DNA from 3 places in the Streptomyces sp. NPDC018833 genome. Region 2 is predicted to be linked to each of the others. Evidence: riboswitches for the same ligand, from Rfam matches in the RefSeq annotation. Region 2 holds a riboswitch; each other region holds the start of a gene.
What was found. A riboswitch is a leader RNA that binds a small molecule or an ion and turns the genes downstream of it on or off. The one in region 2 is predicted to bind thiamine pyrophosphate.
Positions count from the first base shown of each region.

Region 1: another riboswitch for thiamine pyrophosphate. It lies ahead of thiC (phosphomethylpyrimidine synthase ThiC); the one in region 2 lies ahead of thiO (glycine oxidase ThiO).
Region 3: another riboswitch for thiamine pyrophosphate. It lies ahead of ACH5AF_RS10295 (thiamine ABC transporter substrate binding subunit); the one in region 2 lies ahead of thiO (glycine oxidase ThiO).

Region 1 is NZ_JBIRZM010000007.1:290,387-295,177, reverse strand. It holds gene ACH5AF_RS17590 (SsgA family sporulation/cell division regulator) at 1-192, shown strand, start outside; gene ACH5AF_RS17585 (YibE/F family protein) at 262-1,590, opposite strand; TPP riboswitch at 1,662-1,794, shown strand; gene thiC (phosphomethylpyrimidine synthase ThiC) at 1,787-3,562, shown strand; gene ACH5AF_RS17575 (hypothetical protein) at 3,649-4,473, opposite strand; gene ACH5AF_RS17570 (metallophosphoesterase) at 4,622-4,791, opposite strand, start outside.
Region 2 is NZ_JBIRZM010000006.1:246,496-251,286, forward strand. It holds gene ACH5AF_RS15265 (NAD(P)/FAD-dependent oxidoreductase) at 1-396, opposite strand, end outside; gene ACH5AF_RS15270 (hypothetical protein) at 469-828, opposite strand; TPP riboswitch at 913-1,025, shown strand; gene thiO (glycine oxidase ThiO) at 1,023-2,207, shown strand; gene thiS (sulfur carrier protein ThiS) at 2,204-2,404, shown strand; gene ACH5AF_RS15285 (thiazole synthase) at 2,410-3,204, shown strand; gene pknB (Stk1 family PASTA domain-containing Ser/Thr kinase) at 3,777-4,791, shown strand, end outside.
Region 3 is NZ_JBIRZM010000004.1:118,195-122,985, forward strand. It holds gene ACH5AF_RS10290 (ABC transporter permease) at 1-1,087, opposite strand, end outside; gene ACH5AF_RS10295 (thiamine ABC transporter substrate binding subunit) at 1,126-2,223, opposite strand; TPP riboswitch at 2,219-2,338, opposite strand; gene rlmN (23S rRNA (adenine(2503)-C(2))-methyltransferase RlmN) at 2,403-3,533, opposite strand; gene ACH5AF_RS10305 (phosphatidate cytidylyltransferase) at 3,702-4,791, opposite strand, start outside.

The DNA.
Region 1 (4,791 bases), on a different contig from region 2:
TCGGACGTTCACATCCGACTGCGCGTCGGGAGCGACTCCGCGCTGTTCCGTGTCGGTGCTCCGCCGCTCGTCGCCTTCCTGGACCGTACGGACAGGCTGGTTCCGCTCGGTCAGGAGCTCGCGCTCGGTGATTTCGAGGTCAGTCTGGAGGAGGCGCTCGGGCGTATCCTCGCCGAGGAGAACGCCGGTTGAGGGCACCGGTCCCCGCCGGCCCACACCTGGAGCTGTCGGGTTACTCCCGCGGCGTGTGCCCGGTGCCCGTCACTTCTTGCGGCGCCTGCCCCGGGTGCCGCGCGCGGAGGCGGCCGCCCCGGTGGCGGGACGGCCCGGCCGGTCCGCCGAGACGACCAGGGCGGCGAGCACGGTGGTCACCGGTACGGAGGCGACGAGGCCGATCGAGCCCACCAGGGTTCGTACGATCTCCTCCGCCACCAGCTCGCTGGTGGCCACGGTGCCCACGCTGGACTGGGCGATCGAGAAGAGCAGCAGCAGCGGCAGTGCCGCGCCCGCGTAGGCGAGCACGAGGGTGTTGACGACCGAGGCGATGTGGTCGCGGCCGATCCGGATGGCGGAGCGGTAGAGGGCGCGCGGCCCCATGTCCGGGTCGGCCTGGTGCAGTTCCCAGACCGCAGAGGTCTGCGTCACCGTGACGTCGTCGAGCACGCCGAGCGAGCCGATGATGACTCCGGCGAGCAGCAGGCCGCTCATGTCGATGTTCGGGTAGAGGCCCTTGATCAGGCCGGTGTTGTCGTCGGTGTTGCCGCTGAGGCTGGCCCAGCCGATGAACAGCGAGCCGAGCAGAGCGATGAGCAGCAGCGAGATCAGCGTGCCCAGCACGGCGACAGAGGTCCGCGCGGTGATGCCGTGGCACAAGTAGAGCGCGATGAGCATGATCGCGCTCGCCCCGACCACCGCGACGATCAGCGGATTCGAACCCTGCAGGATCGCGGGCAGGATGAACAGTGTCAGCACGGCGAACGAGACGGCGAGCGCGATCAGCGCCATCACGCCGCGCATCCGCCCCACCAGGACGACCACCAGGGCGAAGATGCCCGCCAGCAGGGCCATCGGGAACTCGCGGTCCACATCGGTCACCGAGTACTGCAGATCGCGAGGCGCGTCCGGGGCGTACGCCACCACGACGCCCTGACCCTCCCGCAGTTGCCGTGGCGCGTCGGGCTGGACGATCTCGACGAAGGTGCGGCCCTTGTCCTTGCCGGTGATGACCTCGATGGTGGCCTTTCCGCAGTCGCCCCGCTGCGCGTTGACCGCCTCACGTCCCTCGGGCGTTGAGGTGTCGCCGGTCGGCGGCACCTGGCCGGCGTTGACGTCCTTGCAGTCGACCTTCTCGACGCTCACCACCCTGCCCTGCTCGGTCTGGCGGTCGAAGCCCACGCCGGAGCGCTCATGACCGGGCGTCCCGCCCGGCCACATCACGGCAAGTCCGACGAGGACGGCCGTCGCGAAGGGGATCAGCACCGCCGCAATGACCTTGCGGAGGTGCTGTGAGACGGGCGCGGCGGGCCCATGACTGTGCACGTGAGCGGTGGCGGGGCCCTGCGGATCGGGACGTTGCGGTGATGAGGTCACCTCCAGATCATCGCAAGAACGAGAGGGGGCCTCTGTTCAGCACGCCAGACATGACGCTAGCGTGGTGGCACCTTTGCACACGCGGGAGCTCGGAGCACCGGGCTGAGAGGGCGCTGACCTCCGTACATCTGTATGGGACAGCTGCGCCGACCGCCGAACCTGTTACCGGGTAATGCCGGCGTAGGGAGTAGGTCTCATGACCGTATCGGACGCACGCACGCCTGCCTCGAACCAGAACGACGAGGCCGGGAAGTCCATCGGCTGGCACAAGGGATATGTCGAGGGCTCGCGCCCCGACCTCCGGGTGCCGGTGCGCAAGGTGCACCTCACCAACGGCAAGGACGTGACGTTGTACGACACGTCGGGGCCTTACACGGATCCCGGCGTCGAGACCGACGTACGGCGCGGCCTGCCACCGCTGCGGGAGAGCTGGATCATCGGGCGCGGCGACACCGAGGAGTATGCGGGCCGACCGGTCCGGCCCGAGGACGACGGGATCAAGCACACGTCGCCGCGCGGGGGACTGCGCAACCTCGACGCCGTCTTCCCCGGCCGCCCGCGCCAGCCGCGCCGGGGCCGGGACGGGCAGGCGGTGACGCAGCTGGCGTACGCCCGCCGGGGCGAGATCACGCCGGAGATGGAGTACGTCGCCATCCGCGAGAACGTCTCGCCCGAGGTGGTGCGGGAGGAGATCGCGGCGGGCCGGGCCGTCCTGCCGGCCAACGTCAACCACCCCGAGATCGAGCCGATGATCATCGGCAAGCGGTTCCTGGTGAAGGTCAACGCCAACATCGGCAACTCCGCGGTCACCTCCTCCATCGAGGAGGAGGTGGAGAAGATGACCTGGGCCACCCGCTGGGGCGCCGACACGGTCATGGACCTGTCGACGGGCCGCAACATCCACACCACCCGCGAGTGGGTCCTGCGCAACTCCCCCGTGCCGATCGGCACCGTGCCCCTCTACCAGGCGCTGGAGAAGGTCGACGGCAAGGCCGAGGAGCTGACCTGGGAGGTCTACAAGGACACGGTCATCGAGCAGGCCGAGCAGGGCGTCGACTACATGACGGTGCACGCCGGTGTGCTGCTGCGGTACGTCCCGCTGACCGCGCGCCGGAAGACGGGCATCGTCTCGCGCGGCGGCTCGATCATGGCGGCGTGGTGCCTGGCGCACCACAAGGAGTCGTTCCTGTACGAGAACTTCGAGGAGCTCTGCGAGATCCTCGCCGCGTACGACGTGACGTACTCGCTCGGGGACGGCCTGCGGCCCGGGTCGATCGCGGACGCCAACGACGAGGCGCAGTTCGCGGAGCTGCGCACGCTGGGTGAGCTCAACCGGATCGCCAAGCGGCACAACGTGCAGACCATGATCGAGGGCCCGGGCCATGTCCCGATGCACAAGATCAAGGAGAACATCGACCTCCAGCAGGAGATCTGCGAGGAGGCGCCGTTCTACACGCTCGGCCCGCTGACGACCGACGTGGCCCCGGCGTACGACCACATCACCTCGGGCATCGGCGCGGCGATGATCGCGTGGTGGGGCACGGCCATGCTCTGCTACGTGACGCCCAAGGAGCACCTGGGCCTGCCCAACCGCGACGATGTGAAGACCGGCGTGATCACCTACAAGATCGCGGCCCATGCGGCGGACCTGGCCAAGGGCCACCCGGGCGCCCAGGAGTGGGACGACGCGCTGTCCGACGCCCGCTTCGAGTTCCGGTGGGAGGACCAGTTCAACCTGGCGCTCGACCCGGACACGGCACGGGAGTTCCACGACGAGACGCTGCCGGCCGAGCCTGCGAAGACCGCCCACTTCTGCTCGATGTGCGGTCCGAAGTTCTGCTCGATGAAGATCTCCCAGGACATCCGCCGTCAGCACGGCGACAGTCAGGAGGACATCGAGGTGGGCATGGCGGAGAAGTCCAGGGAGTTCGCCGCGGCGGGCAACCGGGTCTATCTGCCGATCGCGGACTGATCGTCCGGCGTCTCAGTGTCCCCCGGCACACGCTCCGGGGGACGCCGGCGTTTCAGGGTGGTGTCGGTGAGCACGCGCGCCGCCGGTCAGTCCGGTTGGTGTTCGGGGCCGCCGAAGTCGGGGCTGGAGAAGTCCGGGCTGGTGAAGGTCGGACGCCGGCCCGAGACCCGTCCCTCGGCGGGGCTGGAGAAGTCCGGTCCGCTGTAGCCGATCTTCGGGATACGGCTCACGGGGTGCGGGGGATCGGCGGGTGACGCCGTGGTGGCCGGTTCAGTCAGAGCAGCGCGCAGGAAGGGGAGGATGCCCCGTTCCCGCAGGGCCTCGCACCAGGCATCCTTGGCGATCCGGACCTCGTCCGGGAGGTCGTCCGCCGGCCGGCCGTCCGCGACATGGCTGGCGCCGTTGCGCAGCGCGGTCAGCAGCAGGGCGACGGCCGCCATCAGGATGGCGGCGGCCGTGATCGCCCCGAAGACCCATCCGGTGCGGACCAGCGTGTCGGCGAAGGACGGGGTGGGGCTCACCATCTTGACGAGGTAGCCGACGATCAGGAAGATCGCCGCGGCCGTGCCCGCGAGGAGCGGCGCCAGGACGGTGACGACGGCCGCGAATCCGGCACCCGTCTCGGCCGCCTCGCCGACCGGGGGCGCGAGCACGGGGCCGCGCTCGGCAGCGGCGGGCGCGCGCATCTCCGCGCGGACCTTCACATAGTGCTCGTACTCGGCGGCGGCGGAAGTGGTGATCAGCGCCGTCGCGTTGAGGGCCATGGTGCGCAGCTGTTCCGTGCTCAGGCGACGCGCTTCCACGGCGGCCGGATCCAGACGGTCGCGGGCGTCGCGCAGTGCGTCGTCGAGGACTCGCTCGAACTCGGCGCGGTCCTCGTTCAGCAGGTGCGGAGCGCTGTTCATGTGCATCCCCCGATGCTCCGTAGGGCCGGATCGCCCGAGGATGCCGGGCAGTTGGGCGGAAACGGAGGAGAGCCTGCTACGGATAAGCCGATGGTAGAGCGGTTACGGCACGGCGTGACAGGGGATTTGAGTAAATCGCATGCCGCCGACCGGGTCAGCCCGGCAACGGGAGTCGCTGGACGAGAAGCTTTCCGGCCATGGTCACTCCACCGTCCATGGCGATGGCCAGGTTGTCCGCGTACACATGCGGGCCTTCGACGACCGGGCGTTCACCGTCCTCGCCGTCCTCGGTGCCGACCTCGCCGAGCAGGTACGGGATCGGGC
Region 2 (4,791 bases):
GACCACGATGTCGTGCTGCCGCGCGAGCACGGGCCGCAGCCGGTCCGCGTCGTCGAGCGTACGCAGCAGATGGACGCCCGGGATGCCCGTCGTTCCGGGCAGGGTGACGGGTTCGGCCCCGGTGGCGAGGACGAGCGCGTCGTAGGAAACGGGGCCGGCCTCGGTGTCCACCTCGTGCGCCCCCGGGCGTACGCCGGTCACCTCGCAGCCGAGCCGCAGGTCGACCTCGAGCGCGTCGAAGTCGATGTCGAAGGCCGAGCCCTCGGCCGTGCCGAGGAGGATCGCCTTGGAAAGCGGCGGCCGGTCGTACGGCTGGTGCGGTTCGGCGCCGATGAGGGTGACCGCTCCGGTGAAGCCCTGTTCGCGCAGGGCTACCGCGGTCTGCACGCCGGCCATCCCGGCACCGACCACGACGACCCGCCGCCCGTCCCGCTCCTGGTGCTGTCTCTGCTCGCTCACCCGGCCACCCTAAGCTCCTGACGAACCGTCAGGGAGCAGTTGCTCGACCACACTGGTCCCACTGCCCTCTTGCGACTCCCACTCCCAGGTCTCCTCCAGCCGCACCCGGCCGTCGGGCAGTTCGACGACGACGGACCGGCAGTGGCCGCAGGAGGTCCCGCCGTCCGTCTTCAGCTGCACATAGCGGAAGTCCAGCCGATCTCCCTCGCGGGTGCCCACGAGGTGGCCGCGGACCACGTCACCGCCTTCGTACTCGGCCCAGATCCGCCCGTCCTCCTCGTGGTACAGAAACCGGGTGCTGGTACCCACCTGGCCGGGGGCCTGGTCGGCGACCGGCGCCAGCACCAGCCCGTCGAGCGATCTCACCACCGCGGTCACCTCCTGCGCCCCCTGCGCCGGGGGGACGGCGGCTCCCTTACTGCGCGCCTGGGCGTGGGGTTAGGGTGGCCACCGTAAGGCACTCGCGGGAGCCCGGACGCACCGGGCTGAGAGGGAGGCTGGCCGGCCTCCGACCGTACGAACCTGATCCGGGTCATGCCGGCGAAGGGAGGGGCTGGACGCCCATGTCTCGTACACCAGACGCCCCCGACGTCCTCGTCGTCGGGGGCGGAATCATCGGCCTGGTCACGGCCTGGCGCACGGCGCAGCGCGGACTGCGCGTCGCCGTCGCCGATCCCGAGCCCGGCGGCGGGGCCGCGCGGGTCGCGGCCGGCATGCTGGCCGCCGTCACCGAACTCCACTACGGCGAGCAGACGCTGCTCGGCCTCAACCTCGAATCGGCCCGGCGCTACCCGGCATTCGCCGCCGAACTCGAGGAGGCGAGCGGGCGGTCCGTGGGCTACCGCGCGTGCGGCACCCTCGCCGTCGCACTTGATGCCGACGACCGCGCCCACCTGCGGGAACTGCACGCCCTGCAACGCCGTTCGGGCCTGGAATCCGAGTGGCTGACCGGCCGCGAATGCCGCCGGCTGGAGCCCCTGCTCGCGCCGGGCGTCCGCGGGGGCCTGCGTGTCGACGGGGACCACCAGGTCGATCCACGGCGGCTGGCCGCCGCCCTGGTCGTCGCCTGCGAGCGGGCCGGTGTCGAATTCCGCCGCACCTGGGCGGAGCGGCTGCTCGTCGTGCACGACCGCGCCGCCGGTGCGGTGCTGGCCGACGGCACCGAGCTGGCCGCGGACCAGGTGGTGCTGGCGGGCGGCAGCCTGAGCGGCCGGCTCGGCGGGGTCCCGGACGACGTCCTGCCTCCGGTGCGGCCCGTGAAGGGCCAGGTACTGCGACTGACGGTGCCGGGCCCGTACGCGCCGTTCCTGTCCCGCACGGTGCGGGCGGTGGTGCGCGGCAGCCATGTGTACCTGGTGCCGCGCGAGAACGGCGAACTGGTGGTCGGCGCGACCAGCGAGGAACAGGGCTGGGACACGACCGTCACCGCCGGCGGCGTCTACGAACTGCTGCGCGACGCGCACGAGCTGGTCCCCGGCATCACCGAACTGCCGCTCACCGAGACGTGCGCCGGACTGCGCCCCGGCTCCCCCGACAACGCGCCGATGCTGGGATTCACGGAGCTGCCGGGGCTGTTGCTGGCCACCGGCCACTACCGCAACGGGGTCCTGCTCACACCGGTGACCGGTGAGGTGCTCGCCGCCGCGCTCACCACCGGCGAACTGCCCGACGCCGCCCGCGCGTTCAGCCCCCGCCGGTTCTCCCCCGCGGGTGCACGCGTACGGGTACGACAGGGGCAGCCCGCATGAACGTCTCCGTCAACGGCGAGGCTCGCGAGCTTGCCGACAGCACCACTCTGGACGCCGTGGTGGCGGCGTTGACGACGGCCCCCTCCGGTGTGGCAGCCGCCGTCAACGAGTCCGTCGTCCCACGCAGCCAGTGGGCGGGCACCCGGCTCGGCGAGGGTGACCGCGTCGAGATCCTCACCGCCGTGCAGGGAGGCTGAGCACCATGGCCGACGACCGTCTCACCATCGGCGGCACCACGTTCGCCTCACGGCTGATCATGGGTACGGGCGGGGCGCCGAGCCTCGACGTACTGGAGCGGTCGCTGCTCGCCAGTGGCACGGAGCTCACCACGGTCGCCATGCGCCGTCTCGATCCGACAGTGCGGGGGTCCGTCCTGTCCGTCCTGGCCCGGCTGGGCATCCAGGTGCTGCCGAACACCGCCGGCTGCTTCACCGCCGGCGAGGCCGTGTTGACGGCACGGCTCGCGCGGGAGGCGCTGGGCACGGACTGGATCAAGCTGGAGGTCGTCGCCGACGAGCGCACGCTGCTGCCCGACGGGGTGGAACTGCTGGAGGCTGCCGAGACGCTGGTCGACGACGGCTTCACGGTCCTGCCGTACACCAACGACGACCCGGTGCTGGCGCGCAAGCTCCAGGACGTGGGCTGCGCGGCGATCATGCCGCTGGGCTCGCCGATCGGATCCGGTCTCGGTATCCGCAACCCGCACAACTTCCAGCTGATCGTCGAACAGGCCGGCGTGCCGGTGATCCTGGACGCGGGCGCGGGCACTGCCTCGGACGCGGCGCTGGCGATGGAGCTGGGGTGCGCGGCGGTGATGCTGGCGTCGGCGGTGACGCGGGCGCAGGAGCCGGTGCTGATGGCCGAGGCGATGCGGCACGCGGTGGAGGCGGGGCGGCTGGCGTACCGGGCGGGCCGCATTCCGCGCCGCCACTTCGCGGAGGCATCGTCGCCGGTGGAGGGACGGGCCTCGCTGGACCCGGAACGCCCGGCGTTCTGAGGAGGCGAGTGGGGGCGCCGCGAGTCGAGGCCGCCGCGGGTGGGCGCCGCCGCGCGGGGCCGTTTCCCCGCCCCGCCCTCCCTTCGGCCTGGCGGCCGTGGGGGCTGGGCTCCGCGCCGGACCCCGAACCGCCTGAGGGGGGGGTGTACTCCCCCCATGGCTTGGCCGGGTCCCCCGCCCCACGGCCGGTGAGCGTCCGTCGGACGGGCTGGAAATCCGGCCCCGTCCGGCGTTCCAGGCGCGGGGTCCGCCGAAACGGGCTCCGCCCCGGCTGATTTCGCTCCTCGCCTCCAGCCCCGCCGGGGCACGTCCCACGGCCGCCAGGCCGAAGCGGGAGATCGTGGCCTGCCCACTGGGAACCGCCCCGCAGGGCGCACGGGGAGCGCCCACGGGCGGCTCCACGCCCGCAGCCATTTGGGGCCCCACGCCCGCAGGGCGCAGGCGGAGCCCCGCTTACGGAAAGGTGCGGGGCGGAGCCCTCAGGGACGCGCCCCCGCGTCACCTGTCACAGCTCCGCTGCAGCCCGGGCCCGGCCCGTAAGGCCGGCTCCCCGTGGCTCGTAGAATCGGCCCGTGGACACGACCCTCAAAGACCCCCTCGTCGGGCAGGTGCTCGACGGCCGCTATCGCGTCGACGCGCGTATCGCCGTCGGCGGCATGGCCACGGTCTACCGGGCCGTCGACACTCGGCTCGACCGGGTGCTCGCCCTGAAGGTGATGCACCCCGGGCTCGCCGCCGACGCGACGTTCGTGGAGCGGTTCATCCGCGAGGCCAAGTCCGTCGCCCGGCTGGCGCACCCCAATGTCGTCGGGGTCTTCGACCAGGGCGCCGAGGGCGCGTACGTGTACCTGGCGATGGAGTACGTCGCCGGATGCACCCTGCGCGACGTCCTGCGCGAGCGCGGCGCGCTCCAGCCTCGGGCCGCGCTCGACATCCTGGAGCCCGTGCTCGCCGCGCTCGGCGCCGCGCACCGGGCGGGTTTCGTGCACCGGGACATGAAGCCGGAGAACGTGCTGATAGGGGACGACGGTCGGGTCAAGGTCGCCGATTTCGGCCTCGTACGCGCGGTCGGCTCGGTCACCAACACCTCCGGCACCGTGCTGGGCACCGTCTCGTATCTCGCGCCCGAGCAGATCGAGTACGGCACGGCCGACACCCGCGCCGACGTGTACGCGTGCGGTGTCGTGCTGTACGAGATGCTCACCGGCGGGAAGCCGCATTCCGGCGACACCCCCGCCCAGGTGCTCTACCGGCATCTGAACGACGACGTCCCCGCTCCGTCCGCGCTGGTGCCCGGACTCGCCGTCGAGCTCGACGAGCTCGTGGCGAGCGCGACCGCCCGCAATCCCGACATCCGCCCGCACGATGCCGTGGCCCTCCTGGCGCAGGCCCGCGAGGCCCGTGCCGCGCTCGGTGACGAGCAGCTGGACGTGATGCCGCCGCAGGCACGGGCCGAAGACGGCCCCGTGAGGTCCGCCGCGGATGACGACGACCGTACGGACGTGATCCCCCGCACGCCGCCCGCCCCAGAGGCCGAGGTCCACCACACCGCGCGGCTGACGATGCCGCCGCCCGTCCCGCAGCCGC
Region 3 (4,791 bases), on a different contig from region 2:
TCCGGGGGAGGGTGAGCGCGGCTGCCGCGAGCCCGCCGATCAGCAACGAGACGGCGGTCGCGACGAGCGCGTACTCCAGCGAGTTGGCCACGGCTTCGATCGGTGGGACGAGGAATGCACCGCCTCGCTCGTCGAGCACGGTGAGCGCGCGGTAGTAGTCGAGGCCGTATCCGCCGGGGGTGTCGAAGGACCGCTCGACCAGCACGCCGAGCGGTACGAGCAGGAGCAGGGCGACGGTGACGAGGACGCCGCCGAGCACGGCCCACTGGGCCGCTCCGCGCGGGCGGCGTGCGGTACGGGAGGGGTCGACGAGCCTGAGTGCGCTCTCCCCGCGGCGTACGGTCCGGGCATGCACGGTGAGAACGACGGCGACGGCCGCGAACTGCAGCATCGTGAGCACGGCCGCGGTCGGCAGGTCGAGCATCTCCGCCGTCTGCCGGTAGATCTCCACCTCAAGGGTGGAGAACGTGGGTCCGCCGAGGATCTGCACCACACCGAAGGAGCTGAAGGTGAACAGGAAGACCATCAGCGCCGCCGCCGCGACGGACGGGGCCAGCGCGGGCAGCGTCACCCGCCGCCAGGCGGTGAGGCGACCGACGCCCAGCACGCGCGCGGCCTCCTCCTGACGTGGGTCGAGCTGCGACCACAGGCCGCCGACGATGCGGACGACGACGGCGTAGTTGAAGAAGACGTGCGCGAGCAGGATCGCCCAGACCGTGGTGTCCAGGCGTACGCCCCACAGTTCGTCGAGCAGTCCGCCGCGGCCGAGCAGCGCGAGGAAGGCCGTACCGACGACGACCGTCGGCAGCACGAACGGCACGGTGACCACGGCGCGCAGCAGCCGCTTGCCCGGAAAGTCGAGGCGGGCGAACACATAGGCGGCGGGCAGTGCGGCGAGCAGGGTGAGCGCGGTGGACGCGAGCGCCTGCCAGGTGGTGAACCACAGGACGTGCAGGATGTCCGGGCGCCCGAGGACCTCGCCGAACCGCCCGAACTCCCACGCGCCGTCGACGCGCAGGCCGCGGCCGACGATCGCGGTGACCGGGTAGGCGAAGAAGACGGCGAAGAACGCGACGGGCCCGGCCATCAGGGCGAGCCGCGCCGCGTTCCCCTTGAGGGACTGCCTTACTTCAGCACGAGCGAGGACCACGACCGGACCCACTGCTCACGGTTCTCGGCGATCGTGCCGGGAGCGACGGTCTCGGGCTTGTCGACGACCACGCCGTGCTCGGTGTACAGCTCGGGCAGCTTCGCGCCGTCGACCACCGGGTTCACGAACATGGTGAGCGGCATGTCCTCCTGGAACTTCTTGGTGATCAGGAAGTCCAGCAGCGCCTTGCCTCCCGCCTCGTTCTTCGCGCCCTTGAGGAGTCCGGCGAACTCGATCTGGCGGAAGCAGGTGCCGGTCGCGACACCGGTCGGCGCCTCGGCCGGCTGGGGGTCGGCGTAGAGCACCTCGACCGGCGGGCTGGAGGCGTACGAGACGACGAGGGGACGGTCGGCCTTGGCCTTCCGGCCGCCGGCGGAGCCGGAGAACTCCTCGTTGTACGCCTGCTCCCAGCCGTCGACGACCTTGACGCCGTTGGCCTTGAGCTTCTTCCAGTAGTCCTGCCAGCCCGACTCGCCGAACGCGCCGACGCTGCCGAGCAGGAAGCCGAGGCCGGGCGAGGACGTCGCCGGGTTCTCGACGACGAGCAGGTTCTTGTACGCGGGCTCCGCGAGGTCGGCGAAGGTCTTCGGCGGCGCGAGCTTCTTGTCGGCGAAGAACTTCTTGTCGTAGTTCACGCAGATGTCGCCGGTGTCGACGGGCGTGACGCGGTGCTTGTCCGCGTCGAGCTGCGCCTCGTCCGCGACCTGGTCGAGCCCCGCGGCCTCGTACGGGGTGAACAGGTCGTTGTCGAGGGCGCGGGAGAGCAGGGTGTTGTCGACGCCGAAGAAGACGTCGCCCTGCGGGGAGCCCTTGGTCAGGATCTCCTTGTTGAGCGCCGCGCCGGCGTCCCCGCTCTTGAGGACCTTGACCGTGTAGCCGGTCTGCCGGGTGAAGTCCTTCAGGACGGCGTCGGACGCCGCGAAGGAGTCGTGGCTGACGAGGGTGACGGTCTTGGACGCGCCGTCCGCGGAGGAGCCGGACTCCTTGGATTCGCCGCCGCAGGCCGCCAGGGCGGTGACGCCGAGGGCGGCAGCGAGCGCGGTGCCGGTGGCACGCCGAAGCTGGCTGTTCATGATGGTGCTGACTCCCTACGCCGGTATGACCCGGATCAGGTCCGAGGGTCTGCGGCCTGTTGGGACATGTCCCGCCGCACTCTCAGCGCTGTCGTGCGCTCCCCTGTCGGAATGTTTCGTTGTTCATTTGTGCGAACGCACAGGGCACAGTATCAGCCGTGGCCGACACCGCCCCCTGGTCACCGCTCCTGCGCCGCCAGCTGCCCGCACGCCCCGTCGATCTCCTGCCCACGGGTGTCCCGGACGGTGACCGGCACACCATGAGCCGCGATGGCCTCGACGAAGGCCTTCTCGTCCTCCGGCCGCGACGCGGTCCACTGCGAGCCGGGGGTCGGGTTCAGCGGGATCAGGTTGACATGGACCCTCCCCCTGGCTCCGCCGGTGGGACCCCCACCCTTGAGGAGCCGGCCGAGCAGATCGCCGCGCCACGCCTGGTCGTTGATGTCGCGGATCAGCGCGTACTCGATGGAGATACGGCGGCCGGACTTCTCCGCGTACTCCCAGGCGGCGTCGAGGACCTCCCGGACCTTCCAGCGGGTGTTGACCGGGACCAGGGTGTCGCGCAGCTCGTCGTCCGGCGCGTGCAGCGAGACGGCGAGACGGCACTTGAAGCCCTCGTCGGCGAAGCGGAGCATCGCGGGCACCAGGCCCACCGTGGAGACGGTGATGCCGCGCTGCGAGAGGCCGAGGCCGTCCGGCTCGGGGTCGGTCAGCCGGCGGACGGCGCCGACGACGCGCTTGTAGTTGGCGAGCGGCTCGCCCATGCCCATGAAGACGATGTTGGACAGCCGGGCGGGGCCTCCGGGCACCTCGCCGTCGCGCAGGGCGCGCATGCCGTCCACGATCTGGTGCACGATCTCGGCGGTGGACAGATTACGGTCGAGACCGGCCTGACCCGTCGCGCAGAACGGGCAGTTCATCCCGCAGCCCGCCTGCGAGGAGATGCACATCGTGACCCGGTCCGGGTAGCGCATCAGGACGGACTCGACGAGCGTGCCGTCGTGGAGGCGCCACAGCGTCTTGCGGGTGGTGTCGTTGTCGCAGGAGATGTGCCGCACGACCGACATCAGATCGGGCAGCAGCTCCGTGGCGAGCTTCTCGCGTGCGGCAGCGGGGATGTCGGTCCACTGCGCGGGGTCGTGCGCGTACCGCGCGAAGTAGTGCTGGGACAGCTGCTTGGCGCGGAACGGCTTCTCGCCGATCGCGGCGACGGCGTCCTTGCGCTCGGCGGGCGAGAGGTCGGCGAGGTGCCGCGGGGGCTTCTTGGCTCCGCGGGGCGCGACGAAAGTGAGTTCTCCGGGCTTGGGCATGGTGCTACCAGTGTCGCAGAGATGCGACGGAGGGCCCGCCGCCCTGTGGACGACGAGCCCTCACGAAGAAGACCGCAGGTCAGACGGCCTCGGGCTGCGGACCGTAGCCGACCGGAGCCGTTCAGCCGCTCGCTGCCCGACGGCCCCGGCGCGTGCCGCCCCGCCGGGTCAGCCGGACCCCACGAACAGCACCAGCAGCAGCCATACCACCGGGGCCGTCGGCAGGAGCGAGTCCAGCCGGTCCATGATGCCGCCGTGGCCGGGGAGCAGGGTGCCCATGTCCTTGATGCCGAGGTCCCGCTTGATCATCGACTCGCCGAGGTCGCCGAGCGTCGCGCTCGCCGCGACCGCGAGGCCAAGCAGCAGGCCCTGCCACCAGGTGCCGTCGTCGACGAGGAACTGCATGCACAGCGCGCCCGCCGTCATCGCGAAGCCCACCGCGCCCAGCAGCCCTTCCCGGGTCTTGCCGGGGCTGATGCGCGGCGCGAGCTTGTGCTTCCCGAATCGCCAGCCGACCGCGTATGCCCCGGTGTCGCTGACGACCGTGAGGACCAGGAAGGTGATCACCCGTTCCGGTCCGTCGTCCGCACTGAGCATCAACGCGACGAAGGTCGCCAGGAACGGCACGTAGAAGGCAGCGAAGACACCGGCCGTGACATCCCTGAGGTAGCCGTCGGGCGGCTCGGTCATACGCCAGACCAGCACCGCGAGCGCGGTCAGCGCCACGGCCACCCAGGCGCCTTCGGCCCCGCGTACGTAACCGGCCACGACCATGGCAGCGCCGCCGACCGCCAGCGGCACCAGCGGCGCCTTGATCTGCTTGCGCTCCTGGAGGCGGGTGGTCAGCTCCCACAGGCCGACGACGACGGCGACCGCGATGACGCCGACGAACACGGCCTTGACGATGAAGAGCGACGCGACGATGACCGCGCCGAGCCCCACACCGACCCCTATGGCCGACCGCAGATCGCGACCGGCCCGCTTCTTCTGCGGCGGCTGAGGTGCGGCCGGCGGCGGGCTGGGCATGGGCTCCTGCGTGTTCTCGTCGCGGAACAGGGGGCCACCGAGCCGTGCGGCCCCCCGGTCACGGTCCTCGCGGCCGGACCGGCCGCCGGGTTCCTCGGGGCGTTCGGCGTCTCTACCTGCGTCGGGATCCGGCACGATGGGCATGGGCTGCGTCTCTGATGTATACCGTGCCTCGTGCCCATCGTAGGCGGGACCCGCCGGGAGGGGCCCCTGGTCGGGCGGCGGCCATGCA